Regions from separate parts of the Streptococcus oriscaviae genome, predicted to be linked through region 2. Evidence: predicted binding sites of a transcription regulator. Region 2 holds the regulator's gene; each other region holds the start of a gene.
What was found. The regulator NrdR, encoded in region 2, represses ribonucleotide reductase genes. The targets are predictions, from matches to a motif close to ACACNATATATNGTGT.
Positions count from the first base shown of each region.

Region 1: the regulator NrdR is predicted to act here: its motif matches at 5,448-5,463, upstream of nrdD (anaerobic ribonucleoside-triphosphate reductase).
Region 3: the regulator NrdR is predicted to act here: its motif matches at 2,511-2,526, upstream of nrdH (glutaredoxin-like protein NrdH).

Region 1 is NZ_CP073084.1:1,332,114-1,342,947, reverse strand. It holds gene INT76_RS06910 (DpnI domain-containing protein) at 1-609, opposite strand, end outside; gene INT76_RS06905 (helix-turn-helix domain-containing protein) at 834-1,733, shown strand; gene INT76_RS06900 (bifunctional folylpolyglutamate synthase/dihydrofolate synthase) at 1,998-3,179, shown strand; gene INT76_RS06895 (hypothetical protein) at 3,232-3,627, shown strand; gene INT76_RS06890 (quinol oxidase) at 3,850-5,406, shown strand; gene nrdD (anaerobic ribonucleoside-triphosphate reductase) at 5,561-7,732, shown strand; gene INT76_RS11165 (hypothetical protein) at 7,833-7,967, shown strand; gene INT76_RS06880 (bifunctional metallophosphatase/5'-nucleotidase) at 7,971-9,317, shown strand; gene INT76_RS06875 (GNAT family N-acetyltransferase) at 9,319-9,822, shown strand; gene nrdG (anaerobic ribonucleoside-triphosphate reductase activating protein) at 9,815-10,411, shown strand; gene INT76_RS06865 (glycerophosphodiester phosphodiesterase) at 10,639-10,834, shown strand, end outside.
Region 2 is NZ_CP073084.1:1,937,953-1,948,786, forward strand. It holds gene trxB (thioredoxin-disulfide reductase) at 1-670, shown strand, start outside; gene INT76_RS09735 (YceD family protein) at 681-1,223, shown strand; gene gndA (NADP-dependent phosphogluconate dehydrogenase) at 1,339-2,763, shown strand; gene INT76_RS09745 (response regulator transcription factor) at 2,767-3,456, shown strand; gene INT76_RS09750 (AI-2E family transporter) at 3,544-4,656, shown strand; gene INT76_RS09755 (hypothetical protein) at 4,814-6,346, shown strand; gene nrdR (transcriptional regulator NrdR) at 6,440-6,913, shown strand; gene INT76_RS09765 (replication initiation and membrane attachment family protein) at 6,917-8,080, shown strand; gene dnaI (primosomal protein DnaI) at 8,077-8,973, shown strand; gene INT76_RS09775 (nitroreductase family protein) at 8,970-9,683, shown strand; gene der (ribosome biogenesis GTPase Der) at 9,700-10,834, shown strand, end outside.
Region 3 is NZ_CP073084.1:547,179-558,012, reverse strand. It holds gene nrdE (class 1b ribonucleoside-diphosphate reductase subunit alpha) at 1-2,123, opposite strand, end outside; gene nrdH (glutaredoxin-like protein NrdH) at 2,191-2,412, opposite strand; gene acnA (aconitate hydratase AcnA) at 2,710-5,382, shown strand; gene INT76_RS02700 (citrate synthase) at 5,376-6,494, shown strand; gene icd (NADP-dependent isocitrate dehydrogenase) at 6,498-7,679, shown strand; gene INT76_RS02690 (phosphocarrier protein HPr) at 7,874-8,137, shown strand; gene ptsP (phosphoenolpyruvate--protein phosphotransferase) at 8,142-9,875, shown strand; gene INT76_RS02680 (NADP-dependent glyceraldehyde-3-phosphate dehydrogenase) at 10,014-10,834, shown strand, end outside.

The DNA of each region.
Region 1 (10,834 bases), 610 kb from region 2:
CTCTTTCTCAGGAATCTTATCCAAACAATTCAATGTTGTGAGAAGCCATCCCTTGGTTTCTGGTGTTTTATCTCGTAAGAAAAGAGTTTGATTAAAGTCTCTTGCTACATGCTCTGGTTCTCTACACTGTCCATCTCTAATAAGAAAAACTTTGCCTTTTGAGGAAACCTTGGATAAATCAATCGTACACCCAACCCAACCAGCGCGTCTTGCTGTAGGAGCCAAGGGCTTTCGTTTGATGATGATGTCGGGTGTCACAAAATGTTTCGGCAAAACTAGAAAATTTTGAACTTGGTAGGTGGCTGTATAGGTCAAAAAGAAGAAGTTTGGATTATTTTCTGCTGAAATTCTCTCTAACATGGTTGAATAAGCGCCATCATTGATGGTGGTAGAGAGTTTTCCTTTTTTACTTTTTAATTCATACTCTTCTTTACATACCTGACAGAAAAAATCTGCGACGGGCTGGTTATTTGCAAAGGAGAGAAGTGGTTTGCAACCACAGCTTGGGCAATAACCGTTGTCTTCCACCCAGTTTTCCGTCAAGACTCTTGCAATCTGAGATTTGCTTTTATAGTTACCGATTAGATGGGTATTAAATTCGAGTTTCATGTTTTATTTCTTTCTGCTTCTTAGTAACTTCTATTTTACCAAATAAATTTCCTCTTCGTTAGTATAAAAATGAATGAGGAAATACTGAAATAATTGTCATTGGTAAAAATATTTTGTTTTCGTTCGGATGTAGCGAAAATCTGAAGAAAAATTCGACAAATTAAAACCTAATTTTATCGGTATTTGGTATACTATTTACATATACAACTTAAAAGGAGCTTGTCGTGGACAACAAAGAGTTTGGGTTAAAAATTCGTGATTTGCGAGAGAAGCTATGCTTTACACAGGAACAATTTTGTGAGGATGAAACAAAGCTATCCATTCGTCAATTGACTCGTATTGAGGCTGGTACATCTAAGCCAACCTTCTCCACTATCAACTATATTGCCGGTCGATTAGGAATGACACTTTACGAACTCATGCCAGATTATATAGAGTTGCCGGATAGATATAAAATATTAAAATATGATATTTTGAGAACGCCAACTTATGGTGAGGAAGAGATGCTTGATAGACGAGACAGTCAACTTACGGAGATTTATGATGATTATTATGCTCTCTTGTCGGAAGAAGAGCGTGTAGCAGTAGATACCATCCAATCAACGATTGATGCTTTTGAATCTGAAACAGATCTCTATGGTAGAGATATTTTGGATAAATATTTGCAGAAAATACTTACTAAAGAACACTATTCCGTGAATGACTTGTTAATTATTCGACTATTTATTGAGCATATAAGATATAAAGAGACAGATTCGGATAGTTTCCAAATATTTTTAACATTAGTTAAACAACTTCCTGAACATGTGACTAAAATCGCATCAAATGACCTATTTGTTTTAAGAGATGTTCTCTTAGTTATTGTTAGCGTACTCGGATCAAAAAGATTGTATACTTATCTTCCGGGTTTATTTTCAAGTTTAGACGATATTTTGAAAATTTCTCAAGATTTTCAAAAGAAAGCCATTCTAAGTATGCTCAAGTGGAAGTATGAGTTATTTGTGAATAAGGATAAAGAAAAGGCAATTGCTTTATATGAAGAAGCAATTATTTTTGCTAATTTACTTGAAAATGACTTTTTGGTAGAAAAATTGAAAGAGTCTTGGAAATTAGATAATGAGTAAAAGATGACATTTTTGTCCTGTTAGATACTCTTCTTTTGGTATAAACTAGGTTTATCAAAACAAAAGGAGATTATCATGTTTAACTTTTTTGGAAAATTTATTATTTTTGGAGAAGACTGGAGTAAGTGGTTGGGTCAATAGCCCACCACTTTTCTCTTTACTTTTCTAGTGGGTTCTTGTTAAGATAGAAGGAGTTTTGGAGGTGAGAGTGTGCAGTTAGAGGAGTGGTTGGAGTCCAAGCAGGGGCAGGTATTCCAGTATAAGATGGAGAAGATTCGGTATGCTCTGGATTTACTGGGGAACCCTGAGGGGAACTTGCCGATTATTCATGTGGCGGGAACGAATGGCAAGGGGTCTACCATTGCTTTTATGAATCAATTATTGCAATCGCAAGGGCTGAGGGTTGGCACCTTTGTTTCGCCTCACATGGTCAGCGTTCATGACCGAATCTGTATCAATAACCAGCCAATAGCAGATGAACACTATCGCCAGTTGTTAGAGCAGATCCTTGATTTGGAGCAAGAAGTAGCAAGGGTCTACGAGCCTTTTCGCTATTTTGAAGTCATGGTTCTCATGATGTTTCTCTACTTTAAAGATAAGGCCTTGGATGTTGTTTTACTAGAAGTTGGGATTGGTGGCCTACTCGATACTACCAATGTGGTAGACCCTTTGGTCAGTGTCATTAGCACAGTAGGGATGGACCATCAGGATTTGCTTGGCTCTTCCTTAGGGGAAATAGCAGAGCAGAAAGCGGGAATTATCAAGCCCAAACGACCGGTCGTTCTAGGGCCAGTAAGGCCTGAAGTTCTAGAAATTTGTCAAAGAAAAGCTGAGCAAGCAGGGGCGCCACTTTATCGTTCGGGATGGGAATTTCAATTAGAAGAAGGACGTTTTGAGAATGGGAGTTTAGCATTGGACGCTTTGGAACTGGGATTAGCAGGCCGTCACCAGGAAGAAAATGCGGCGGTTGCCTTGCAGGCTTTTTGGCTCTTTATGCAAGCAAGCGAACGAGAGATTGACCGCGAAAAGGCCAAGCAGGCTCTAGCCCAAACACGCTGGGCAGGCCGGCTGGAGCAGGTCAGTCAACGACCCACTATTTTTCTAGATGGCGCCCACAATGTTCCCGCTGTTGAGCGTCTGGTAGCCCATATCCAAAACCAAAGAGAGCAAGACGTGACCATTCTTTTCTCAGCTCTCAAACGCAAGGATTTTAAAGAAATGTTGGAGCTTATCCAACGAGAGCTACCCAAGGCGAATCTACTGTTGACAAGTTTTGCCTACGATGGCGCCATTTCTGATGAGGACGGATTGGCAGGAAGTACCTATGTAGCAGATTATCAGGCTTTTCTGAAAGAATGGCGCAAGAAAGGTGTCGGTAGCCTCTACATTACAGGATCGCTCTATTTTATTTCCCAAGTTCGCAGGCTATTTGAGCATAAATATTGACGGTTCTTGGGGAACTAGGGTATGATAGGGGAAAACATATCTGGAGGCTCTCATGAAAAAAATTTTTACCCTAGCTATTCTCTTGGCTGGCTCCGTATTTCTTATCGCTTGCGACAGCGACGATGACCAAACGGTTGCCTCCAGCCAGACTCAAACAAGCCAATCGTCTAGCACAACGGTTGCTTCAACCGTAGAGGTGACAACTGAGTTGGATGGTACCTATGTGTTTAAGGGAGTAGAAGAAACTAAGACGTTGACCATTCAAAACGGAACTGGCACCATGGATACTCTGGATGTAGATGGCGAAACAGAAACAGAGGCAGTGACGGTGGACGGAGCCAATAAGGTTCTGATTGTCGGAGATGACCGCAAATCATATAATCTGGAAGGAAGCAACCTAACACTGACAGAAACAGACGGTGAAGTGAAGGTCTTTACCAAACAATAATTAGAACTAGGGACGGAAGAATTTTTCTTCCGTTTTTTTGCGAATAAGTAGGTATGGATAAGCTGAAAGAACTAAAACAGGCTATTGATGCCTTTTATCAAAAAGAAAGACATACTTTTCGAGAGCTGGAGCGTTACGCTAAGTTGCAAGGAATACTGAACAGGAAATGACAGATTGCTCTCTTTTTGATATAATAAGCTAGATTATAGCAAGGAGCGCAAGATGACAGAAAGAGAAGCAGACTACAAGCAAACAGAACAGTATTCACGCAAAAGACGTAGTGGAGCAAGACGCAGACAGGAAGGTGTGCCATTTAACGAGGATTTTAAGCAGCAGCTCCTTCCAACGCGGCTTGGGCCAGCTCTTTTTTGGAGTGTTTTGCTCAGTCTTTTGAGTGTGGGTAATCCTTTTTTGACCAGTTTTGCGACAAACATTCAATCTCAAAATCTTTATGCGGGATTTGCCATGCAGGCGGGTCAGAGTCCATACGGGGATTTCTTTGGAACCAACGGCGTACTCTACTACCTGATTGCCTTTGTGGGCTCTTTCCTTGGTAGCTCTATTGGGCTAGCAATTCTTCAGTTTGTGGCGTTGTTGATTGCGGGTGTTTTCTTCTACAAAATTGTAGCTTATTTCAGCCAATCTCAGGAAACAGCAAGCAATTTCAGTCACTGGTTTTATCTCTTTATTCTGGCGCTGAATTTTGGAGGACTTTATGCTAGTATTTTTGCCCTGCCTTTCCTCTTGACCAGTATTTGGTTCTTGATTCGCTACTTTGAGAAGGCAGTGAAGGACGAAGCCTTTATCCTCTACGGAATTGATGCGGCACTGGTCTTTTTGATTGATCCAAAGAGTGCGGTCTTGTGGTTGGTTGCCTTTCTCGTTCTTCTTGTTTACAATGCTCAGCACCGTCAGATGGCACGCGGTTTTTATCAGTTACTGGCATCGCTCTTTGGATTTTTGTTGATCGTCTACTCTGTCGGTTACTATACCTTTGTGGAGCAAATTTTGGGGATGGCTATTCAACAGACCTTCTTCTACAATATCCGTCTCAACTTTGGTTACGAAGGAATCCTCTGGACAGCAGGTCTCGTTCTAGGAGTGTTGGTTGTTACTGGTTTTTTGAAGCATATTCTGATGACAATTGCCTCTCTTGGACAAAAACAACACACCTATATCAAGGTTGTAGTCTTACTGGGTTTTCTGGTGCAGACAATCTTTATCATTGGGAATCCAAACTTTGACCTCAATCAGCTGACTGTCCTCTTTCCTTACGGTTTTGTGATGGCTGTTGCACACATGAAAGTTCAACCGAGTGAGTCAGAGGAGCTAGAGGACATGGAAGGTGAGGAACCTCCAGTTGTTAGCTACTTAAAAACCAGTCTTTTCCTGCCAATTCTGGCTTGTCTGGTCATTCCAATTCAGCCAATCTATACCTACTTCCTACAAGCAGACGTACATCAGGAGCGTAGCCAAATCGCCCAATACATCCGGGAAAATTCAGAAGCTACGGATACCATCTATGCTTGGGATGATAGTGCGCAGGTCTATCTGCAGAGTGAACGGTTGGCTGCTGCGACCATTATTACAGCAGAGCCTTATCTCAATACAGAGGAGAATCAAACATCTGTAACCTATGATTTAAACAAAAATCAGGCTTCGTACATTGTCGTGCGAAATGGTCTGGTTATGCTAGAGGCGGTCAAGGCTAACTTAGAAGCCAATTACAGCAAGGTGGATCTGGGGACTAGTCAGTTGAGCCTTTATCAGAAAAATTGATGAAAACGATTGTGGAAACAATCATTTTTCTTTGTTTAGAATTACTATATATAGTGTTTAAAAATAAAAAAATGATTTTTTTATACTAGATATTGATTTTTTGGATGTGAAGTGATACACTATATAGAGCGACAAGTACGAGGAGGTTGGAGCAATGGGTGCTACAAATACTGTTTTGAAAGAGTTGGATATTACCGTTTTGAAACGGGATGGCCGTAGTGTGGCCTTTGATCAGGAGAAGATTTTTGCGGCCTTAGGGCGGGCCAATCAGGAGCTGCAACATCCTATTTCACAACCTGCTTTAGCGGGAATTCGTGATGCTGTTTTGGCGGAGATTGCTCGTCGCTTCAGTCAGGACATTCAAATTTATGAAATTCAAAATATAGTGGAACAGGAGTTGCTCAAGGCTCACCAGTACGAGTTGGCAGAGAAGTATATCCAGTACCGCACCCAGTGTGATTTTCGTCGCCATCAGGCCATGGATATTAACTTTGAAATTCATAAATTGTTAAGCAAGGATCAGGCGGTGGTCAACGAGAATGCGAATAAGGACTCAGATGTTTTCAATACCCAACGGGATTTGACTGCTGGGATTGTGGGCAAGTCCATCGGACTCAAACTTTTGCCACCGCACGTTGCTAATGCCCATCAGAAGGGTGATATTCACTACCACGATCTGGATTATAGTCCCTACACTCCGATGACCAACTGCTGTCTGATTGATTTCAAAGGGATGTTGTCAGAGGGCTTTAAGATTGGAAATGCTGAAGTAGAGAGCCCTAAGTCTATTCAGACGGCGACGGCTCAGATTTCGCAAATCATTGCCAATGTGGCTTCCAGTCAGTACGGGGGATGTTCGGCCGATCGAATTGACGAGGTGCTGGCGCCTTATGCAGAGCTCAACTATCAGAAGCATCTCAAGGATGCACAGGAGTGGGTTGTTGAGGGTAAGCGAGAAGAGTATGCGCGTGCGAAGACCCAGAAAGATATTTACGATGCCATGCAGTCTTTGGAATACGAAATCAATACTCTTTTCACTTCCAATGGACAAACGCCTTTTACATCGCTTGGTTTTGGTCTAGGCAGTTCGTGGTTTGAACGTGAAATTCAAAAAGCTATCCTCAATATTCGTATCAAGGGGCTGGGAAGTGAAGAACGAACAGCAATTTTTCCAAAACTGATTTTCACAGTCAAACGCGGGCTTAATTTGGAGCCGGATTCGCCTAACTATGACATCAAACAACTGGCTCTGGAATGCGCCACTAAGCGGATGTATCCAGATATGTTGTCCTATGATAAGATTATTGACTTAACAGGTTCCTTCAAGGTGCCGATGGGCTGCCGCTCCTTCCTTCAAGGTTGGAAAGATGAAAACGGACAGGATGTAACTTCTGGACGGATGAATTTGGGAGTGGTAACAGTCAATTTGCCGCGTATCGCACTGGAGTCGGCCGGTGATATGGCCAAGTTCTGGGAAATTTTTGATGAGCGGATGGCGATCGCTAAGGATGCTCTGGTTTACCGTGTTGAGCGGGTCAAGGAAGCGACGCCTGCAAATGCCCCAATTCTTTACCAGTATGGAGCTTTCGGGAAGCGGCTGAATAAGATGGATGAGGTGGATGAGGTCTTTAAAAATCGTAGAGCCACCATTTCTCTGGGCTATATTGGACTGTATGAGGTCGCAACGGTTTTCTTCGGTGGACAGTGGGAGAATAATCCGCAAGCCAAGGACTTTACGGTTGAAATCATCAAGCGAATGAAGGAGCTGACGGCGGCGTGGGCAGATGAATATGGCTACCATTTCTCTGTTTACTCGACACCGTCTGAGAGTTTGACAGACCGTTTCTGCCGCATGGATACAGAGAAGTTTGGTATCGTCAAGGATATTACGGACAAACAGTATTACACGAACAGCTTCCACTATGATGTTCGGAAAAATCCAACACCGTTTGAAAAATTGGATTTTGAGAAGATTTATCCAGAAGTTGGGGCTAGTGGTGGATTTATTCACTACTGTGAATACCCTGTTCTTCAACAGAATCCAAAGGCTCTTGAGGCGGTTTGGGATTATGCTTACGACCGTGTTGGTTACTTGGGTACCAACACGCCGATTGACCATTGTTTTGCCTGTGGTTTTGATGGAGATTTTGAACCGACCGAGCGCGGTTTCAAGTGTCCGAACTGCGGCAATAGCGATCCCAAGACAGTGGATGTGGTCAAGCGGACTTGTGGTTACTTAGGGAATCCACAGGCGCGTCCGATGGTCAATGGTCGTCACAAGGAGATTGCTGCCCGTGTGAAACACATGAATGGCTCGGGCTTGTAAATGAACAGACTAGCTTCCACAGTCAGTTTACTGGCTGTGGAAACTTTTTCAGACTAAATAAGCAGCTAGCTCTGCTTTGCTACAAAAGAAAGAGGAAAAAATGGGGAAATACCAATTAGATGACAAGGGGAAGGCTTTAGTGGAGCGCTATCACGAGAAGCATTCCACTGTGAAGCAGGACAAGAAGGCGCGTGTGCGGGAATTGCTCAAGCAAGTAAAAAACAAGAAGAAATAATCGATGGATTTTACAGATATTAGCATTCTTCATACCAATGACCTGCATTCCTACATAAAGAATTTTCCGAAAAAGGCCCAGCTCATCGCGGATATTCGGGCCGGCAATGAGAAAAAAGGTATTCAGACCTTTGTTTTTGACAGCGGTGATTTATTTTCGGGAAATATTTTTTTCAACATGTACCGAGGCGTTAAGGAAATTGAGTTGATGAATCAGATTGGTTGCCAGGCCATGACCTTGGGCAATCACGAGTTTGATCACGGGGATGAACTGCTTAGCCGCTTGAACGATTTTGCGGCCTTTCCAGTTGTGTCGTCCAATCTGCGTTACCGTGATGGAGAAGCGGTTGATGAACTGGTGCCGCTGGAGGATGTTTTGGAGTTTACTATGGCTGAAAAAACACTCTATGTTTTGGGGTTGACCACCTTAGAAACTCAGGAAGTCGCCTCGCCGACAGACAATATTCTCTTTGAAGATCCCCGACAGGCTCTACGGAGGCAGGTTGACCAGATTGTGAGCAAGAACCCTCAAGCCCACATAGTTTTGCTCAGTCATCTAGGCTACGATGAAGATCTGGACTTGGCAAAGGAATTTCCAGAAGTTAATGTGATTTTAGGTGGGCATACCCATACGATTTTAAAAAAACCTAGTCAAGTGGGCAGAGTCAGCATTTGCCAGACAGGGCAATATGGTCGTTTTGTAGGCCATCTGTCCTTGCGGTGTTATGCAGATGGGCGGCATGAGGTGTTGGCTTATGACTTGATTGAGATGGAGAAATTGACCGGAGAAGACAAGGCGGTTAAGGCCATTATCGACCAGATGAAGTCGGAACGGGACGCAGCTTTTTCCAAACCAATCGCGGTTCTTCCGCATGCGCTAGATGGAGAGCGCGACAGTATTCGTCAAGGCGTGTCCAGTCTCGCTCCTGTCGTCTGTCAGGCCCTTTTTGAGCGGGCCGGCCAGGTGGGCTTGCAGGCAGACGGTGCGGTCATCAACGGTTTTGGTATTCGTGCCTCTTTGTCTGCAGGACCAATCTACTATTCGGATCTGGTCAAGGTTTTGCCCTTTTCTAAGCGCGTGCTGCTGGTTTCTATCAAGGGCAGCGATTTGGTAGCTAGTCTAAAGACAGGTCTTTATCCGCAGCTGTGGGGCATTTCCCCAGACGGTGAAGATTTTGTTGTCAATGGCAGAGCTGTTGAGGCGGACAAGAACTATCAGATTGTAACCAATTCCTTTGTCTGGAGTGGCAAGGATAATTATGATGATTTCCACCAGGCAGAAATTGTACAGGATTTAGGCTTGGATAGTGACGTCATCAGTGAATTTTTCAGAAGACAGTTTGGAGGCTAGGATGGAATTAAGAAGACCAACTTTGGCAGACAAGGCAACTATTCTCGATATGATTGCGGAGTTTGAACGAGAAGAAAGCGCCATGGATGGGGGAATTTACTCTAAGGGCATGGATTATGAGGCCTGGCTTGAAATGAATTTAGCTAGCGAAATCAGTCTTTCTTTGCCTGAGGGGCGCGTGCCGGCTATTCAGTTTGTTTCTTTTGATGAGAAGGGACAGGCAATTGGTTTTCTTAACCTTCGACTACGGCTCAATGAGTTTCTCTTGCGAGTTGGTGGCCATATTGGTTACTCTATTCGACCTAGCCAACGCGGGAAGGGCTATGCCAAGGAGCAGTTGCGATTGGGACTGCAGGAAGCTAAGGCCAAAAATATCCACCGTGTGTTGGTGACCTGTAAGGAGACCAATACAGCTAGCAGACGGGTGATTCTTTCTTGTGGCGGTCAGAAGGAAACCACGGTGTCAGGTATTGAAAGTTATTGGATAGAGGTACATCATGAATAACCCAAAACCCCAAGAATGGAAAAGTGAGGAACTGAGTCAGGGGCGTATTATTGACTATAAACCCTTTAACTTCATTGATGGTGAAGGAGTCCGCAATTCTCTCTATGTCAGCGGCTGTATGTTTCACTGCGAGGGTTGCTATAATGTTGCTACATGGTCTTTCAAGGCTGGGATTCCCTATACGGCGGAGTTGGAAGAGCGCATCATGAAGGACTTGGCCCAGCCCTATGTGCAGGGCTTGACCCTACTGGGAGGGGAGCCCTTCCTCAATACAGGTATTTTGATTCCTTTGGTTAAGCGGATTCGCAAGGAACTCCCGGATAAGGATATTTGGTCTTGGACGGGTTATACTTGGGAAGAGATGATGCTGGAAACACCGGATAAACTGGAGTTACTCAGTTATGTAGACATTTTGGTCGATGGACGCTATGATCGCACCAAGCGCAATTTGATGCTGCAATTTCGTGGCTCGTCCAATCAGCGCATCATCGATGTCCAACAATCTCTCGCTAAAGGTGAGGTGGTCATTTGGGCCAAGCTGAACGATGGCAAACAAGCCTATGAACAGATGGAGAGAGATGAACGATAATATCATTACAGATAAAAGAACAGGCTAAAATCAGAGGTGTGTGAACTTTGGTTTTAGCCTTTTACTGTCCGATCTTTTTGTTCGTTTTCTCAAGCTTGTGGTTGAAAAGGAAAAGATCTCCTGAAAAATAGTGGTTTACATTTACATGAAAAAATGGTGTAATAGTGGTAACTCATTTGCTCGGTGAAGCAAGAAACTGTTTTGAATGAAAGATGTGGGGATAGAAAATGGGAAAACGAATTATCGGTTGTTTGTTGTTGGTAGTTGCGATTGCGGGCTTGTTTATCCGCCATACGATGCTTTCCACCATGACCACTCTTAAAAAAGAACAGGAGAAGTTTCAGCAGCAGTTGACAACAACTCAAGACGATATTCAAGCTTTGGCTGGAGAAATTAGCAAGGAAAATCAGACGATAGCGGATT
Region 2 (10,834 bases):
GTTGGACGGTGAGGTGAAAAAGGTCATCACAGAAGATGAGGTTTTGGAAGCTTCTACGGTTGTGCTTGCAATGGGAGCCCAACACCGCCTGTTAGGGGTTCCGGGAGAAGAAACCTACAACAGCCGCGGCGTTTCCTATTGTGCGGTTTGTGACGGAGCTTTCTTTCGCGACCAAGATTTACTGGTGGTTGGGGGCGGCGATTCCGCCGTTGAAGAAGCGATTTTCCTGACCCAGTTTGCAAAAAGCGTGACCATTGTTCACCGTCGGGATGAATTGCGTGCCCAGAAGATTATTCAGGACCGCGCTTTTGCCAATGAAAAAATCAGCTTTATCTGGGATAGCGTGGTAGAGGAAATCCAAGGTGACGAATTAAAAGTTCAAAGTGTCCGCATTCGAAACGTGAAAACCAGTCAGGTCAGTGAACATGCCTTTGGTGGCGTCTTTATTTACGTTGGATTGGATCCGATGAGCGAGTCTGTCAGCGACCTAGGGATTACAGATGAGGCAGGCTGGATTGAAACCAACGACCTCATGGAAACCAAGCAAGCGGGCGTCTTTGCGGTCGGTGACATTCGTAAGAAACACCTGCGCCAGATTACGACAGCCGTTGGCGACGGCGCCATCGCAGGCCAGCAAGTCTACAATTACCTACTAGAACACACCAAGTAGAGAGGTTTTTATGTTTCATATCTATGACATTCAAAAAAGCCCTGACGGCATTGCCTTTGATAAGGTTTTTGACCTAGAAAAGGAGCTTCAGGAGCGCAACAAAGAAATTCTAGGACTCTCTCCTGTCGCTGTTACAGGAAAGGTTCGATTTGAATCCGGGTTTTTCTTTTTAGATTACCAAATGACCTACACCATTACGCTAGCTTCCAGCCGGTCAATGGAGCCTGTTCATCTTGATGAAAACCAGTCCGTTAACGAACTCTTTGTCGCAAGTGAGGCAGCGCTCAAGGAGCAGGATTTGGTCGATGAAGACTTGGTATTGGTAGTAGAGGATGACCAGATCAATCTAGCAGAGAGCGTAGCGGATAATATTTTGCTCGCGATTCCAATCAAGGTCTTGACTCCAGAAGAAGAAGCTGGTGCAGACCTGCCATCAGGAACCAACTGGACCGTGATGACCGAGGCCGGCTACCAGTCGAACGCTCAAGCTAAAAAAGAAGCCAACAGCCCCTTTGCTCAGTTGCAGGGATTGTTTGACGAAGAAGACAAGTAGAGGAAAAGGGAAGGGCGAAAGCTTTGACCTTGCGATTAAATTATCTGAAAATTCTTGTCAATACGTCTATTTCAGTGTATAATGAAGAAGATACTAATTAGAGGAGTAAGAACTCATGACAAAAGCAAACTTTGGTGTTGTCGGTATGGCAGTTATGGGCCGCAACTTGGCCCTCAACGTAGAGTCACGCGGTTACACCGTAGCAATTTATAACCGTTCAGCAGATAAAACAGAAGATGTAGTAGCTAGCAATCCAGGCAAGAAACTGGTACCAAGCTACGATGTAGAGAGCTTTGTAGCTTCTATTGAAAAACCACGCCGTATCATGCTCATGGTTCAAGCAGGACCAGGTACAGATGCGACGATTCAAGCTCTTCTGCCACACTTAGATAAAGGGGACATCTTGATTGACGGTGGAAATACCTTCTACGAAGATACCATCCGTCGCTCTGCTGAGTTGGCTAACTCAGGTATCAACTTCATCGGAACAGGTGTATCTGGTGGTGAAAAAGGTGCCCTTGAAGGCCCATCCATCATGCCAGGTGGTCAAAAAGAAGCCTATGAATTGGTGGCAGATGTCTTGGAAGAAATTTCTGCAAAAGCCCCAGAAGACGGCGCGCCATGTGTCACTTACATTGGCCCAGACGGAGCAGGTCACTATGTGAAAATAGTCCACAATGGTATCGAGTATGGTGATATGCAGTTGATTGCCGAGTCATATGACCTCATGCAACACCTGCTTGGCTTGTCTGTTGAGGAAATGGCAGACATCTTTACTGAGTGGAACAAGGGCGAGTTGGATAGCTATCTGATTGAAATCACAGCTGACATCCTAAAACGCAAGGACGACCAAGGTCAAGATGGCCCAGTTGTGGACTACATCCTGGACGCTGCAGGAAACAAGGGTACTGGAAAATGGACCAGCCAATCTTCACTTGACTTGGGAGTGCCACTGTCATTGATTACAGAATCCGTATTTGCTCGCTATATCTCAACTTACAAAGAAGAGCGTGTGGCAGCAAGCAAGGTTCTTCCAAAACCAGCACCGTTTGCTTATGCAGGCGACAAGGCTGAATTGGTGGAAAAAATCCGTCAAGCCCTCTATTTCTCAAAAATTATGTCTTACGCACAAGGCTTTGCTCAATTGCGCGTTGCCTCTAAAGAAAACAATTGGAACTTGCCGTTTGGCGAAATCGCTAAAATCTGGCGTGCAGGATGCATCATCCGCGCTCGCTTCTTGCAAAAGATTACAGATGCCTACGGACGTGACGAAGACTTGGCCAACCTCCTCTTGGATGAGTACTTCTTGGATGTCACAGCTAAGTACCAACAAGCGGTTCGCGAGGTAGTCTGCCTTGCTGTTCAAGCAGGCGTACCTGTACCAACCTTCTCAGCAGCGATCACCTACTTCGATAGCTACCGTGCTGAGAACTTGCCAGCAAACTTGATTCAGGCTCAACGGGACTACTTTGGTGCCCACACTTATGAGCGCAAAGATAAGGAAGGCATCTTCCATTACTCATGGTATGATGAAAAATAACCTATGGCCAAAAAGATTCTAATTGCAGGTAGAGAGCGTAACCTGTCTCACTTCGTTTCCATGGAATTGCAGAAGAAGGACTATCTCGTTGACTATGCTTCAACAGGAAAGGAAGCTCTCTTACTAGCACATGAAACGGACTTTGATTTGATATTGATGAGTTTTCAACTGTCGGACATGTCCAGCAAGGAACTGTCTAAAGAGTTGCTCAAACTCAAACCCGCTTCTGTTATCATCGTGGCTGTGGATAGTGCAGATGTTGCTGCCCATGGTCAGGACATATTGACCTATGCTGTTTCTTATGTTATCAAACCTTTCGTGATTAGTGATTTGGTTGAGCAAGTGACAGCCATCTTTCGCGGGCGGGATTTTATCGACGAAAATTGCAAACAGGTCAAGCTTCACGCGGCCTACCGTGATTTGAAAATTGATTTCCAAAACCGCACGGTGTCGCGCGGAGATGAGCTCATCAACCTAACCCGAAGGGAATATGATCTCTTGGCGACGCTGATGAACAGTCCTGAAACCATGAGCCGCGAACAGCTCTTGGATCGGGTTTGGAAATATGAGTCGGCAGCAGAAACAAATGTTGTGGACGTCTATATCCGTTACCTAAGAGGCAAGCTGGATCTGCCAGGGCAGGAGTCCTATATCAAGACTGTCCGTGGAGTTGGCTATGCCATGCGGGATTAAGCAAGAGAGATTGGCAAATGCCAGTCTTTCTTTTTTATCTGTCCTATGGTAGAATAAAAAAACAGTAATTGATTAAGGGAACTATCTATGAAATCAACATTTAAAGAAAAACTATTGCTGATTGCCTTTGCAGCCCTTGTGCTACTGGCTGTTCTGAATTATTCCTCTCTGCACGAGGGCTTACAAGTCGTTTTATCCAGTGTCCACTCTCTGTTTATCGGTGCCCTGATTGCCTTTATCCTTAATGTTCCGATGAAAAAGCTGGAAACTCTCTTTGAAAAAGTTTCTTTTTTAAACAAGGTGAAGCGTCCATTGGCCATCACCAGTGTTTTTATCTGCTTTATCTTGATTGTAACAGCTATTGTGGTGATTGTGCTGCCGACCTTGGTGGCAACAGTTGCTCAGCTGGTTAATGTCATCAGTGAAGAAATACCAAAATGGATTAAAAACCTCCAAGAAAGCGGCTTTTTGTCCAGCCAACTTGGAAGTCAGATCAATGAGTACTTATCTCAATTTACCAATATTTCCAATCTATCCAGCCTAGCTACCAACTTCCTTTACGGTCTGGTCAACAATGTTAGTGGCATTTTCTCAAATACCATGTCCCTGGTTATGGCTTTCTTCTTTACCATCAGTATTCTGGGCAGTAAGGAACACCTCCAAACCATGTCTCTAAAACTGCTCCATGCCTTTTTGCCTAAAAAGATTGTTGGCGTCCTTACCTATATCGGTGAAGTGATTGTGGATACCTATGATCGGTTCCTGATGAGCCAAATTGTGGAAGCTGTGATTATCGGCAGTCTGGTCTTTATTTCTTATTCACTATCTGGGATTCCTTATGCCAGCATGGCGGGGATTCTGTCAGGGGTTCTTTCCTTTGTGCCTTATATCGGCCCATTCACTGCCTGCATGATTAGTGCCCTCTTTGTGGCGGTGGAAAACCCTTGGCTGGCCCTCTGGTCGATTGTCCTTTTCCAAATCCTCCAGCTGATTGAAGGAAATATCATCTACCCACGGGTTGTAGGACAGTCTGTTGGTTTGCCGACCCTCTTTACCTTATCTGCAGCCCTTATCGGCGGAAACCTCTTTGGTCTTTTGGGGATGGTCTTTTTCACTCCAATCTTTGCGGTCATCTACCGCCTTGTTCGAGAGTGGGTCAATATCCGCCTCAAGGACAAACAGATTGTCATTGAAGAATAGCTAAAAAACCTGCCCAGTGCAGGTTTTTTGGATGCAGAAGTGGGGATGCCTGCCTTCTTCTGGTTTCTCCTTTCCAAGTGTGTTATACTGGACAGTATATACTAGATTCTGCCCGCTAGTTTGGCTGTTCTTGGGCGGAAGAAGGAATGGTGAACTTGTGAGAAAAATCGGAGTGACAGTTGCTGCTGCCTTGCAGGGCTTGATAGGTTATGGAGGCCGGTTCTTGTTTGGTCTTCTCTTTTTGTGCACGGTGGTTGTTCAGACCGTTTTGAGGCTGCCCAAGGGAGAGTGGGCTGATGTGTTGCCCAATACTGTTTGGTCCTTCTTGGTGTTGATTGGACTGCTTGCGGTGACTTACCTGAGTCGAGGTTGGCTAAAGCGTTTTAGCAATCGGCAGATTTTTATAGCAGGCTGCTTGCTCTATTTGCTGGCTGGACTCGGCTTGATTTTCTTCACAACAGATGTGACCCGCTATGACGCTGCGGCTGTATTTCGTTCGGCTGTGGAGATGAATGCAGGAGATTATCAGAGTTTAGAGGTGGGAGGCTATCTCTATCGTTATCCCCATCAACTCGGATTGGTTAGTTTTGAGCGCTTGGTTCTGACCATCATCCCCATACCAAATGCTACGGTGTTTTTTGTTCTCAATCTGGCTATGGTTCTTGGGATTAACTGGGCTAGTTGGCAGCTTGCCGACCGCTTGTTTGCCAATCGGTCTATCAGTCGCTATACCTTGTTGCTCTCCTTTGCTTTTTTGCCGCAGCTCTTTAATATCCTGTTTGTCTATGGTCTGATTTTTGGGCTCTTCTTTGCCAGCTTCGGTCTGCTCTTTCTGGTAGATTACCTGCACAAACAGAGGGTGAGAGATGCGGCTTGGGCGACCATTTTCTTGGTTGTATCCTACTGGATTCGCAATAACTACATCATCCTTCTGGTAGCAGTAGCACTGATTCTCTGCCTAGAATTTCTAAAAAAAGGAATCAAGCAGCACCTCTTGCTCCTTCTGGCTATCATCAGTTTAGCTTTTGGTCTGAACAAGGCAACAACAGCCTATTATAGCTCGGTCAGCGGCCAAGATTTGCAAGGAATGCCCAAGATTTCTTGGTTGGCCATGGGCTTACAGGATGTTCCAAACGACATCCGCCAACCCGGCTGGTACAATTATTATGTCCGCGATATTTACAAGGAAACAGACGGAGATTATGCTGCCATCGAAGCGGCGGCCAAAACCAGTCTTGCAGAAAGGCTGGCCGTCTTTGCCAAGGATCCACTCTATGCCCTAGATTTTTTCCGGATCAAGCTGCTAACCACCTGGACAGAAGCTAGTTTTGAGTCCATCTTTTCGGGCCCTAGTAAATGGCGGATGCAACCGCATAGGACGGACCTTCTCAAGGATCTCTATCAGGGAGGGAACTCCTATATCCTTCTGTACCAGTGGTTCCATCCGGTTCTGATGCTAATCTACGGAGGAGCTGCCCTCTTCCTCTGGCTCAGGAAACCAAAAGAAGAGGAGGTTATTCACCTCTACCCCTACCTCTTTTTAGCAGGCGGGCTGGTCTTCCACCTTTTGTGGGAAACCAAGAGCCAATATGTTTCTCCTCATGTCTACCTTCTGATTCCCTTTGCAGCAGCAGCCTATGTGATTTTTTGGGAAAAATGGCAGAGCAGAAAAGAGAAAACTTCCTCATAGTTTGCTCAGCAAGGAGCCTTTGCTTCTTGCTTTCTTTTATTCTCTTGCAAAATATGATACAATGAAGTGATAATGAGATAATGGAGAAAGAGTATGCGTTGCCCAAAATGTAATAGTTTGAAATCAAGTGTTGTGGATAGTCGCCAAGCAGAAGACGGCAACACCATTCGCCGTCGCAGAGAATGTGAACAATGCGGCCATCGGTTTACAACCTATGAGCGAGTAGAAGAAAAAACCCTAGTCGTTGTCAAGAAGGATGGCACCCGCGAACAATTTTCCCGCGAGAAAATCTTTAACGGCATCATCCGTTCTGCCCAAAAACGCCCTGTAACCAGCGCGGAAATCGAGGAAGTGGTCAACCGCATTGAGCAGCAGGTTCGCGCACAGAGTGACAGTGAAATTGAAAGCGATGTGATTGGCAATCTGGTTATGGAAGAACTAGCTGAGCTGGATGAAATTACCTATGTTCGTTTTGCCTCCGTTTACCGCTCCTTCAAGGACGTAGGTGAGTTGGAAAATTTGCTCAAACAAATTACCAAGGGCAGCAGACACAGAAGACAGGATTAGTAGATGAAACCAAACGATCTCTATTGTTATGTGAGAACCACCCCTTTTACAGCAGACTGGTCTAGCTTGAGTCAATGTTACCAGCCGATTATCGGTTTGGATGGCTTTGCACTCTACCATTACCTCCATGCATTTGTGGATTATGGACAGGGCCGTTATAAATTTAGCCGCATTCTCAACCACTTAGACTTTGGTATGCCCCGTCTTGAGCGGACTTTAGATGTGCTTGAAGCCGTGGATTTGTTGGAGCGCTACCAGATGGATGGTGCCTACGGTCTTCTCATCAAGCCGCCTTTGTCTACTCAGGCCTTTTTGCATAAGCCTCTGTATCGCCAACTATTGACCAAGAAGATTGGGGAGTCTGCTCTGGAACAGCTCAGACTGTTGCGACCGAATCAAGAGCAAAACATCACCAAACGCTTCTCAGATGTCTTCACGATTGAAGGGAAAGTGGAGGTGCAAGTGCAAGGTTCAGCAACCAGTGGCTTGGACTGGCAAGCTTTCAAATCCATGATGGCTCGGGATAAACTGCGTTTTCAGCAGGAAACCGATGATATGATTGCCTTGGAATATCTGGCCGAACAAGAAGGCTGGAACTGGTTGGAACTCTATCAGAAGGCCAAGGAAACAGCTCTTGACCAAATGATTTCAACCAAGCGCCTGGCCCAAAAAATCCAAGGGTATCACCAAGCTCCGAAAGGAAGTTTGACGGAGCGAGAAGCTGCTCTGGCTCGGGAAAGTAAGGCCATGACAGCCCTTGAATTTCTAGCCTTTCTCAAGGAAAGTCGCAAGGCGGCAGTGACTGCCTCGGAGCGCAAATGTTTGAAAGATATGGCGGTTCTGGGGCTTTTAGATGAAGTCATCAATGTCTTGGTTCTTTACAGTCTCAACAAGCTAGACTCGGCCAATCTCAATGAAAAGTATGCTCTCAAGTTAGCCAATGATTTTTCTTATAAGGGAATTGCCAGCGCAGAAGCAGCCATTCTTTATCTCAGAGAACAGCGAACAAGCAGTAAGCTCCAAAAACCTGCTCAGGAAGCTGTCAGCAATGTTCCAGAATGGAGCAAAAAAGAAGTCAAAACGAAAACCAGTGCCGAAGGAAAAGCCAAGATGGATGCTCTTCGGCGTCAAATGTTAGCCAATGAAAACAAAGGAGGTGGCTCATGAAATCCGTTCAAGACAAGTTGACCCAAGGTCACAAGAGTCGGAAGTCTTATCAGGAAGTCTATCAGGAAATACTGGCAGACGAGGATGTTGCGGCCTTCATTCGTCAAGAGGGGCTCAATCAGGATGAAATCAACCGCTCCATTTCCAAATTCTTTGAATTTGTTAGCCAGCGAGATAAATTTTTATCTAAGGATGCCTCCTATATCGCAGTTGGCTACCAACCGGTTCTTGTCATGAATCAAGGCTATGCGGACGTGTCCTATCTGGAAACCGCAGAGCTGGTTGAGCACCGCAGATTAGAAACTATAAAAAATCGCATCCAATTGATTAACCTGCCCGCCTCTCTCCGTCAGGTGACCATCGATGACTTGGATTTTGATGATGACTATCGCTTTGAAGTCTACAAGGCCTTGGATGATTTTGTAGAACAAGTCGGGCACAATAACAAAGGGCTTTACCTCTATGGTAATTTTGGGATAGGGAAGAGCTATCTGATGGCCTATTTGGCCCACCGTCTTTCTATTGCTCGTCAACTATCTACGACCATGCTGCACTACCCAACCTTTGTTGTGGACATTAAAAATGCCATTAAGGATGCTTCCGTCAAGGAAAAAATAGACCAGATTAAGACCGCGGAAGTCTTGGTTTTAGATGATATTGGGGCAGAACAGCACAGTCCGTGGGTTCGAGACGATGTCTTGCAGGTCATTCTCCAATACCGGATGCAGGAAAACCTGCCGACCTTCTTTACCTCCAATTTCTCTTTTGCCGATTTGGAGCGCCACTTTGCGGCAGGTCGGACAGGTGATGAAACCTGGCAGGCCAAGCGGGTCATGGAAAGAATTCGTTTCTTAGCCACTGAGATTCATTTGCAAGGAGTGAACCGCCGATGAACGAAACAATTGATTTGATGCTTGCGCACACCTCGGTTCGCCGTTTTACCGACCAACCCATTTCAGATGATGAGTTGAAAGCTATTATCAGTGCAGGACGTGCAGCTTCAAGCTGGAAGAATTTCCAGTCCTATTCGATTATCCTGGTCCAGTCCGAGGAGAAAAAACAGGCTCTTTATGACTTGGTTTCCCAACCTGCCATTTTGCAGGCTCAGGCCATTCTTGTCTTTGTTGGCGATCATAATCGTGCCAGCAAGGCAGCACAGCTCCACGAGATGCCTTTTGATGCCAAGGGAGTGGAAAATCTCCTGATTTCATCTGTGGATGCGGCTTTAGCTGGACAGAATGCCCTGCTTGCGGCAGAAAGTTTGGGCTATGGGGGTGTTTTTATCGGCATGATTCGCCATAAAGCAAGGCCCGTAGCAGAACTTTTCCAGTTGCCAGCCTACACCTATCCGATCTTTTGTATCGCCTTGGGAAAACCAGCAGAGCAACATCCTGTTAAGCCACGCTTGGCTGAGAAAGCTGTCGTATTTTCAGAAGTTTATCAAGAACAAGGGCCTGAGGCCATTCAGGCTTACGACCAAGTTCAAACAGACTACGCAGGCAGTCGTCAAACGGAAAAATGGTCCCAGCGCATGGTTGCACAATTTAGCCAGCCAGAGCAGCCTGAAACCAAGGCTTTGCTGGAAGAACATCAATTATTGTAATTAGAAAGAGAGTAGTATGGCTCTACCAACTATTGCCATCGTTGGCCGTCCCAACGTTGGAAAATCAACCCTATTTAATCGTATTGCAGGTGAGCGGATTTCGATTGTCGAAGATGTGGAAGGGGTGACCCGCGACCGCATTTATGCGACAGGTGAATGGCTTAACCGCAAGTTTTCACTTATTGATACGGGAGGAATCGATGATGTAGATGCCCCATTCATGGAACAGATCAAGCACCAGGCTGAAATCGCCATGGATGAAGCAGACGTCATCGTCTTTGTCGTATCTGGCAAAGAAGGAGTAACGGATGCCGATGAGTACGTTTCCCGCATCCTCTACAAGACCAATAAACCGGTCATTTTGGTGGTCAACAAGGTGGACAATCCTGAGATGCGCAACGACATCTATGATTTCTATTCACTGGGTCTAGGAGATCCCTACCCGGTGTCTTCAGTCCATGGTATTGGAACGGGGGATGTCCTTGATGCCATTGTAGACAACCTGCCGACAGCGGAAGCTAAGGAAAATCCTGACCTCATCAAGTTCAGTTTAATCGGTCGCCCTAATGTCGGCAAGTCCAGTCTTATCAATGCTATTTTGGGGGAGGAGCGCGTGATTGCCTCTCCGGTTGCAGGAACGACCCGTGATGCCATCGATACCCACTTTACCGACAGTACCGGTCAAGAATTTACTATGATCGATACGGCAGGGATGCGCAAGTCCGGTAAGGTCTATGAAAATACAGAGAAATACTCTGTCATGCGGGCCATGCGGGCTATTGATCGCTCTGATGTCGTTTTGATGGTCATCAATGCCGAAGAAGGCATTCGTGAGTACGACAAGCGGATTGCTGGATTTGCCCATGAAGCAGGAAAAGGGATTATCATCGTGGTCAATAAGTGGGATACTCTGGAAAAAGACAACCACACCATGAAAAAATGGGAAGATGATATTCGTGACCAGTTCCAGTACCTGTCTTATGCACCGATTATCTTTGTGTCCGCCTTGACCAAACAACGCCTTCACAAGTTGCCAGAAATGATTAAGACTATTAGCGAGAGTCAGAATACCCGCATACCATCAGCCGTTCTCAATGACGTCATCATGGATGCCATCGCCATCAATCCAACTCCAACGGACAAGGGCAAGC
Region 3 (10,834 bases), 810 kb from region 2:
TCTTCGCCGTCATCGGTAAAGGTACGGATGTAGTAGATGGACTTGATTCCCTTGTTAAAGGCATAGTTGCGAAGGATAGAGAGGTCGCGCGTGGTTTGCTTGTTCTCTTTCTTCCATTCATAGATGCCTTTTGGAATGTCGCTACGCATAAAGAGGGTCAATGATAGGCCTTGGTCAACGTGTTCCGTTGCAGCAGCATAGACATCGATGACCTTGCGCATATCCATATCATAGGCGGATTTGTAGAAAGGAATGGTTTCTGTTGCCAAACCTGCAGCAGGATAGTAGATTTTACCGATTTTCTTTTCCTGACGTTCTTCAATCCGTTGGGTAATCGGGTGGATGGAAGCAGATACGTCGTTGATGTAGCTGATAGATCCGTTTGGTGCAACGGCCAGACGGTTTTGATGGTAGAGGCCGTCTGCCTGAACCTTTCTACGGAGGTCAGCCCAATCTTGACCGCTTGGAATAAAGATTCCTTCAAAGAGTTCTTTTACTCGAGCAGATTTTGGTTGGTAATCACCAGTTACATACTTGTCAAAGTAGGTTCCGTCTGCGTACTTCGATTTATCAAAATTATGGAAGGTAGCCTTGCGCTCGCGGGCGATATTGTTGGACTCAACCAAGGTCCAGTAGTTGAGGAGCATAAAGTAGATATTGGTAAATTCTACTGCATCTTTTGAACCGTAATCGATAAGATTTTGAGCCAGATAGCTATGGAGCCCCATGGCTCCAAGTCCGATAGAATGGGCTTGGCTGTTGCCGTTTTCGATAGAAGGAACAGCAGAAATGTGGGAGTGATCAGTGACAAAGGTCAAAGCGCGTGTCATAGCACGGACAGAGCGGCCAAAATCAGGTGATTTCATGAGGTTGACAATGTTGGTCGAACCAAGGTTACAAGACACGTCTGTTCCCAGAGTCAAGTATTCTTGTGAATCATTGAGTTCGCTCGGAGTTTGAACTTGAAGAATCTCAGAACAGAGGTTGGACATGATGATTTTGCCGTCAACTGGGTTGCTTCGGTTTGCTGTGTCGATATTGATAACATATGGGTAGCCGGATTCCTGCTGGAGCTTCGAAATCTCGGTTTCCAAGTCGCGAGCTTTGATTTTTGTCTTGCGAATATTTGGATTGGCTACCAATTCATCATACTTTTCAGTGATGTCCAGATAGCTGAATGGCACACCGTACTCCAATTCGATAGAGTAAGGGCTAAAGAGATACATATCTTCATTTTTACGCGCCAACTCGTAGAATTTATCAGGAATCGTAATACCCAGTGATAGGGTTTTTACACGCACTTTCTCGTCGGCATTTTCCTTCTTAGTAGAAAGAAAGGCGATGATGTCTGGGTGGAAGACATCGAGGTAAACAACCCCAGCCCCTTGACGTTGCCCCAATTGGTTGGAGTAGGAGAAGCTGTCCTCGAAAAGTTTCATAACAGGAACCACACCAGAAGCTGCTCCTTCGTAGCCCTTGATTGGTGCGCCGGCTTCTCGCAAGTTGCTGAGGGAAATGCCAACCCCACCACCGATACGGGACAATTGCAGAGCAGAGTTGATGGAACGGCCAATTGAGTTCATATCGTCTGTTACTTGGATGAGGAAGCAAGATACCAACTCACCGCGACGAGCACGGCCGGCATTGAGGAAGCTTGGAGTTGCAGGCTGGTAACGAAGATGAATCATTTCGTTCGCCAAATCCATAGCCAAGTCCTCATTGCCTTCAGCAAAGTATAAGGCGTTGAAAAGAACACGGTCTTCCATGCTTTCCAAGTAGTAGGCACCATCGTTGGTTTTCAAAGCGTACTGATTGTAGAACTTGTAGGCAGCCATGAAAGACTTAAATTGGAAATTTTGCTCCTTCAAAAAGTGAGCCAATTTTTCGATAAAGGCTGGGCTGTATTGTTCTAAGAATTCTTTTTCAAGGTAGTTTTCTTCTAATAAGTAGGCGATTTTTTCTGTAATGCTCTCAAACTGCTTTGTATTTGGAACAACATTTTCCTTAAAGAAGGCCTTGAGGGCTTCTTGATCCTTATGGAGTGGAATCTGTCCATTAACAGGGCGGTTGATCTCATTGTTAAGACGGAAATAAGACACATCTCCTAATTCTTTCAAACTCATATTAACTGTATCTTTCTATCGTAATAAGGTGGGTACAGACCCAGATGGTTTCTAGTAGACGAAAACCTTATGATACAAGGTTTTTTAATTTGGCTGGTTGGAAACCTGAGAAGGTTTCGGTTCCAGTTTCGATAACTGGAGCAGCTGAAAATCCAAGGTCTTTAACGTGTTGGATATATTCTGGTTCTTCGTCAAGGTTGATTTCTTTAAAGGCAACATTGTGTTGTTCTAAGAAACGCTTGGTCATTTTGCATTGGACACAGTTGTTTTTTGAGTAAACGGTTACCATAGTTTTCTCCTTAAATTTAATCACCAGTATAGAATACAATGAAAGGACAGAAAAGTCAACTTTTAAAGACTAAATATTGTGTCTGAATGGGACGTTAAACACCATATGTAGTATAAAACCTTGATGTCATGCGGTTTTGTTCAACTTGTTTTTTTTGTAGGGCTAATGCGGTCTTATTGTTGTGTCTGAAAAACAAATAAAACAATGTTATAAAATATAACACAAAGAGTCAGGAGTGGATTGTTTTATTATACAAAGCGCTGTATAATATTAGCAAAAACGATAGAGGTGGACTGAATGGGAAATCAATACAAAAACCAACTGCGTCTTTTAAATAAAGAATATGCCTATTTTGATATTGCCAGAGCTTGCCAAGATGAGGGAGTTTCTATTTATACACTTCCCTACACGATTCGGATTTTGCTTGAAAGTTTAATCCGGAAAGAAGATGGTGTTGATGTTACTAAATCTCACATTTTAAATCTAATTTCTTATCAAGCACAGTCTCCTCTCGGTGAGGTTCCCTTTAAACCTAGCCGGGTTATCTTACAGGATTTCACCGGAGTTCCGGTGGTGGTTGACTTGGCTTCTATGAGAGATGCGGTAGTCAAATACGGTGGGAATCCAGAGTTGATTAACCCTGAAATTCCTGTTGATCTGGTAATTGACCATAGCGTTCAAGTGGACTACTTCGGCAGCAGCGATGCCTTGAACAAAAATATTGAACTGGAATTTGAGCGCAATATGGAGCGCTATCAATTCCTTAAGTGGGCGGAGCAATCTTTTGAGAATTACCGAGCGGTTCCGCCTGCGACAGGGATTATTCATCAGGTGAATATCGAGTTTCTCAGTGATGTGGTGATTGAAAAGGATGGAGTGCTGTATCCGGATTCTATGTTTGGAACAGATAGCCATACTACGATGATCAATGGTATTGGCGTCTTAGGTTGGGGTGTCGGCGGAATCGAGGCTGAAGCGGCTATGTTAGGAGAAGCTTCGTATTTTCCGGTACCGGAAGTTATCGGTGTTCGGCTGACGGGGAGTTTGCCCAAGGTTGCTACTGCAACGGATTTAGCCCTCAAGGTCACTCAGGTCTTGCGTCAGGAAAATGTTGTCGGTAAGTTTGTGGAATTTTTTGGTTCAGGTTTGGAGTCCTTGAGTTTGGCGGATCGAGCAACGGTATCGAATATGGCGCCGGAATATGGCGCGACCTGTGGTTATTTTCCTATTGATCAGGAAACCTTGGAATATATGCGCCTGACCAACCGTTCGGATGAAACGATTGCCTTGACAGAGGCCTATGCAAAAGCCAATCACCTCTATTACGATAAGGATAGAATACCGACCTATACGAAGGTTGTTGAGATTGATCTGTCCGACATTGGGCCATCTATATCAGGTCCTAAGCGACCGCAAGATTTGATTGAACTGGCCCAAGCGAAAAATGAATTCCAAGCCAGTCTGGTTCGAGAAGTGGGAGTTCGCGGTTTTGGGCTAGGAGTCGACGAACTTCAAAAAACAGCGCAGGTGACCTTTTCGACAGGGGAAGAAACCATTCAAACAGGTCATGTAGCCATCGCTGCCATTACTTCCTGCACCAACACCTCAAACCCGTATGTTTTGCTAGCGGCTGGTCTGCTGGCTAAAAAAGCGGTTGAGAGAGGGTTGACAGTTACCAAAACGGTGAAAACCTCCCTTGCCCCAGGCTCTAAAGTGGTAACAGGCTATCTGCGAAATTCAGGTTTGCAGACTTATCTGGATACTCTAGGTTTCAACCTTGTTGGCTATGGTTGCACCACCTGCATAGGAAACTCTGGAGATTTGTTGCCAGAAGTAGCAGAAGCCATTCGCAAAGAAGATTTGCTGGTGTCGGCGGTCTTGTCTGGCAACCGAAACTTTGAAGGACGCATCAATCCGCTTGTGAAGGCCAATTTTCTAGCCAGCCCACCCTTGGTGGTAGCCTATGCGCTGGCTGGTACGACCAATATTGACTTGACCAGTCAACCTCTTGGTAAAGATACGGATGGCCAGCCGGTTTATCTAGCGGACATTATGCCTGACCGCGCAGAAGTGGACGCCTACATCGAGCGATTTGTAACCCGCGATCTTTTCGAGGAAGAGTACAAGCAGGTCTTCTCAGATAGTGAGGCCTGGAATGAGATTGCAACGGGACAGGAGAAAAATTACGCCTGGGATGAGGCATCCACCTATATTCAAAATCCACCCTACTTTGATGCTCTAGAAGAAGAATCTGCAATTAAACCATTGAAGGGGCTGGCGGTTCTTGCTAAGTTTGGTGATTCGGTGACAACCGACCATATTTCTCCGGCAGGGAACATTGCTCGGATTAGTCCTGCTGCTCAATACCTGATGGACAAAGGGATTGACTACATGGACTTCAATTCGTATGGTAGCCGTCGTGGCAATCACGAGGTAATGATGCGGGGAACATTTGCCAACATTCGTATAAAAAATGAATTGGCAGATGGTAAAATCGGGGGGTGGAGCTACTATAAAGGTGATATCCTCCCTATCTACGAGGTAGCTATGCGCTACAAAGAAGCTGGAATCGGTAGCCTAGTTATCGCAGGAAAAGACTATGGTATGGGCTCTAGCCGGGACTGGGCTGCCAAAGGAGCAAATCTTTTGGGGGTGAAAGCAGTGCTGGCAGAATCCTTTGAGCGGATTCATCGTTCCAATCTTGTGATGATGGGGGTTCTCCCGCTTCAGTTTATGGAAGGGCAGACGGCGGATAGTCTTGGTTTAACAGGTTTTGAAACCTATGACATTGACCTCCCTCACAATCCTCTAGTGGGACAGTTGGTCACAGTTAGAGCCTATTCTGAAACTGGAAACAAGGAGTTCCAAGCGATTCTGCGCTTTGATGCAGATGCGGATATTCGTTACTATCAGAACGGGGGAATCCTACCAATGGTTGTTAGGAAGAAATTAGGAGACTTAATATGTTAGATGCAATGGGTTTGAAAGATACGATTGCTTGTGATACACGTATTTGTGCAATCGAAAATGATGCCTTGTCTTATGCAGGCTACGACATGTCGGAGTTGATGGACAACAACGCTTCTTTTGAGGAGGTTATCTATCTCCTCTGGAATTTACACTTGCCTACTCAGGTTGAACTCAATCATTTTGAAAAAAGCTTGCGCTCAGAGTATGCGATTTCGGATGCAGTAGAGCAATGTATTTTGATTCAATCACGCAAACACCTACATCCGATGAGTGTCTTGCGTTCAACCGTATCACTCTTGGGAGTTTACAATGTTCATGCAGAAGAAAACACCCTGGAGGCACTCTATGATCAATCTATCCAAATCATGGCTAAAGTACCGACTATTATCGCGGCTTTTGCGCGACTGCGCCAAGGATTAACACCGATTGAACCTAGGGAAGATTTGGGATTTGCAGCCAATTTTCTTTATATGCTCAAGGGGCAAGAGCCGAGCGAGCTAGAAGTTAAAGCCTTCAACAGGGCTTTGGTTCTACACGCAGATCATGAGCTGAATGCCTCAACTTTTGCGGCGCGAGTAACAGCTTCAACCTTGGCTGACCTCTATTCCTGTGTGACCACGGCCATTGGTACCCTCAAGGGTTCGCTTCATGGTGGGGCAAACGAGCGCGTCTTCGATATGCTTTTAGCCATCCGTGAAAGCGGAGATACAGAGGCTTATTTGCAGCAGAAACTTGATTCCAAGGAAAAAATTATGGGCTTTGGCCACCGCGTTTACAAGACGGTTGACCCTAGGGAAAAATACCTGAAAGAAATGGCGAAAGATCTGACAGAAGGAGGAGAAGATGCGGATTTCTTTAGACTTTCAGAAGAAGTTGAAGACTTCATTCGCAATAAAAAAGGCTTGATACCCAATGTAGATTTTTACTCTGCGACAGTCTATCATGTCCTAGGTATTGACAGCGACATCTTTACCTTGATTTTCGCCATGAGTCGAATGGCAGGCTGGATTGCCCATGTGCAGGAGCAAAAGAAAAACAACAAGTTGATTCGTCCTCGTTCTCAATACAAAGGATTGACCAATCTCACATATATCCCGATAGGAAAGAGGTAAGTGATGTCAGAAAAAATTAGGATGATAAATGGACAATTGCAGGTTCCAGCTGAGCCAATCATTCCTTACATTGAAGGAGATGGTGTAGGTCAGGATATATGGAAGAGTACTCAGACCATAATCGATGCTGCGGTTGAAAAAGTGTATGCAGGAAAGCGTCGAATCAAATGGCAGGAAGTTTTGGCGGGTGAAAAAGCGTATGCGACAACAGGTACTTCGCTGCCAAAGGAAACATTAGAAACCATCAAAAGCCATCTAGTTGCCATCAAGGGTCCTCTTGGAACACCAGTTGGTGAGGGACATCGTTCGCTCAATGTGGCCCTGCGACAGGAACTTGACCTGTATGCCTGTGTACGCCCTATTCGTTATTTCAAAGGAGTACCCAGTCCTTTAAAAGAGCCTGAAAAGACAGATATGACCATCTTCAGGGAAAATACAGAGGATATTTATGCTGGCATTGAGTGGGAGATGGGAACAAGAGAGGTCAAGCAGGTCATTGACTTTTTAGAAAACACCATGCAGGTCAAAAAGATTCGTTTTCCACATAGCTCTAGCATAGGAATTAAGCCGATTTCCAAGGAAGGCAGCCAGCGCCTGATTCGGGCTGCAATTGACTACGCTTTGGAGAAAAATCTCAAACGCGTAACCCTTGTTCACAAGGGGAATATTCAAAAATTCACCGAAGGCGGTTTCCGAAAGTGGGGCTATGAACTGGCTGAACATGAATATGCGGATGCTCTACATGACGGCCGCTTGGAAATCAACGATATTATCGCAGATAATTTTCTTCAGCAGATCTTGCTGGCTCCTGAGAAGTTTGATGTGGTTGCTCTGACCAATTTAAATGGTGACTATGCTAGCGATGCGCTAGCAGCTCAGGTGGGTGGGATTGGGATTGCCCCAGGGGCCAATATCAACTACCAAACTGGCCATGCTGTCTTTGAAGCGACCCACGGAACTGCCCCTGATATTGCCGGTCAGAACAAGGCAAACCCATGTTCCTTGATTTTATCAGCTTGCATGATGTTAGACTATATCGGTTGGCAGGAAGTGTCAGCAGCCCTTATTACTGCTTTGGAGAAGACTATCCAATCAGGCCAGGTAACCGGCGATTTTGCCACAAGTATGGGAGTAGAAGCTCTAACCACCAGTCAATTTGCAAGAAAAATTCTTGAAAAATTGTAAAAGATGAAAAACAGATTTTCTGTTAAAAGCCTAGAGCCGCAAGCCTAGGCTTTATTTGAATGTCAAAGATAAAAGGGATTTTTGAAAGAGATACAAAAAATTCTTGAAAATGATTTCAAAAAATGATATAATCGTGGATGTAAGGGTTATCAAAAATGACCCGCAATTTTGAAAAAACAAAGGAGAATCCAACTATGGCTTCAAAAGATTTCCACATTGTGGCAGAAACAGGTATCCACGCACGTCCAGCAACTTTGCTTGTGCAAACAGCTAGCAAGTTCGCTTCAGATATCACTTTGAACTACAAGGACAAATCAGTAAACCTTAAGTCTATTATGGGTGTTATGAGTCTTGGTGTTGGTCAAGGTGCTGATGTAACCATCACTGCTGAAGGTGCAGATGCTGACGATGCAATCGCAGCAATCACTGAAACAATGGAAAAAGAAGGATTGGCGTAAGGATATGACAGAAATGCTTAAAGGAATTGCAGCATCTGATGGTGTTGCCGTTGCTAAGGCATATCTACTCGTTCAGCCGGATTTGTCATTTGAAACTGTGACAGTGGAAGATACAAATGCAGAAGAAGCTCGTTTGGATGCCGCTCTCGAAGCATCGCAGAACGAGCTTTCTGTTATCCGTGAAAATGCAGTAGCAAGCCTTGGTGAGGAAGCAGCAGCCGTATTTGATGCTCACTTAATGGTACTTGCTGACCCAGAAATGATCGGTCAGATTAAAGAAACAATTCGTGCAAAGAAAGCCAATGCAGAAACTGGTTTGACAGAAGTAACGGATATGTTTATTGCTATTTTTGAAGGCATGGAAGACAACCCTTACATGCAAGAACGTGCAGCAGACATCCGTGACGTAACCAAACGTGTCTTGGCACACTTGCTTGGCGTTCGTTTGCCAAACCCTGCTACCATCTCAGAAGAATCAATCGTTATTGCTCATGACTTGACACCTTCTGATACAGCACAATTGAACAAGAAGTATGTAAAAGCCTTTGTAACCAACATTGGCGGCCGTACTAGCCACTCTGCTATCATGGCCCGCACCCTTGAAATCGCTGCTGTACTTGGTACCAATAATATTACGGAAATCGTTAAAGATGGTGATGTCCTTGCTGTTAACGGTATCACAGGTGATGTGATTATCCACCCTACTGAAGAACAAATCGCAGAATTCAAGGCAGCTGGTGAAGCCTATGCGAAGCAAAAAGCTGAATGGGCGCTTTTGAAAGATGCTCAAACAGTAACAGCTGATGGCAAGCACTTTGAGTTGGCAGCCAACATCGGTACACCGAAGGACGTTGAAGGTGTAAACGATAATGGCGCTGAAGCGGTTGGTCTTTACCGTACAGAGTTCCTCTACATGGATTCTCAAGACTTCCCAACAGAAGATGAGCAGTATGAAGCTTACAAGGCAGTACTTGAAGGTATGAACGGTAAGCCAGTAGTGGTTCGTACCATGGACATCGGTGGAGATAAGGAACTTCCTTACTTTGACCTTCCACATGAAATGAACCCATTCCTTGGTTTCCGCGCCCTTCGTATCTCTATCTCTGAGACTGGTAACCAAATGTTCCGTACTCAGTTGCGTGCCCTTCTTCGCTCATCTGTACATGGTAAACTTCGTATCATGTTCCCAATGGTTGCCCTCTTGACGGAATTCCGTGCAGCAAAAGCAATCTTGGAAGAAGAAAAAGCTAAGCTCTTGGCTGAAGGCGTAGCGGTGGCTGATGATATCCAAGTGGGTATCATGATTGAAATCCCTGCTGCAGCAATGCTTGCGGACCAATTTGCTAAGGAAGTTGATTTCTTCTCAATTGGTACAAACGACCTTATCCAGTACACCATGGCAGCTGACCGTATGAACGAGCAAGTTTCCTACCTCTACCAGCCGTACAACCCATCTATCCTTCGCTTGATTAACAACGTTATCAAGGCTGCTCACGCAGAAGGTAAGTGGGCTGGTATGTGTGGTGAGATGGCAGGTGACCAACAAGCTGTTCCACTCCTTGTGGGTATGGGCTTGGATGAGTTCTCTATGAGTGCAACTTCTGTCCTTCGGACACGCAGCCTCATGAAGACTCTTGATACTGCTAAGATGCAAGAATATGCTCACCGTGCATTGACAGAATGTGCGACAGCAGAAGAAGTTCTTGAATTGCAAAAAGAGTATGTATCTTTTGATTAAACCAATAATGATAGGTCCTTCGGGGCCTATTTTTTTGAATTAGTTCGATGTATTGAATATTTAAAATTTTCTAAAAATATTTGCAATTCACCCTTTGTTATGTTACACTATTCACATTCTACCAAAGGAGGTTGGAGATTGAAAGACTATCAAAACTATGTAAATGGTCAATGGGTAAGCTCTGCCAAAACCCTCACAATTTATTCGCCAATAAATGATGAAAAACTAGGGACAGTTCCTGCTATGTCACAGGAAGAAGTCGATGTGGCCATGGCAGCAGCACGCAAGGCGCTCCCTGCTTGGCGGGCTTTGTCAGCATATGAACGGGCCCAGTATTTGCACAAGGCAGCGGATATCTTAGAAGAGCGCAAGGATCAAATCGGTGAAATCTTAGCCAAGGAAGTGTCCAAAGACATCAAGGCTTCCATCAGCGAGGTCGACCGTTCAGCCCACTTGATTCGCTATGCTGCGGAAGAAGGCCTTCGGGTCTACGGTTCTTCCTTGGAAGGTGGTACTTATGAACCAGCTGCCAAATCAAAAATTTCCTTGATTCGTCGGGAACCAGTTGGTGTGGTCTTGGCTATTGCCCCCTACAACTATCCTGTCAATCTGTCCGCATCCAAAATTGCCCCAGCCCTTATCGGGGGAAATGTGGTTATGTTTAAGCCGCCAACGCAAGGATCTATCTCAGGCTTACTTTTGGCTCAGGCCTTTGCGGAAGCCGGCTTGCCAGCAGGTGTCTTCAATACTATCACGGGCCGTGGTTCTGAGATTGGGGACTATATCATCGAGCATCCGGAAGTGAACTTTATCAACTTTACAGGCTCAACACCGATCGGTCAAAAGGTCGGAAAATTGGCCGGTATTCGTCCCATCATGTTGGAGTTGGGTGGTAAGGACGCAGCTGTGGTCCTTGAGGATGCTGACCTAGACCATACGGCCAAGGAAATTGTCAGCGG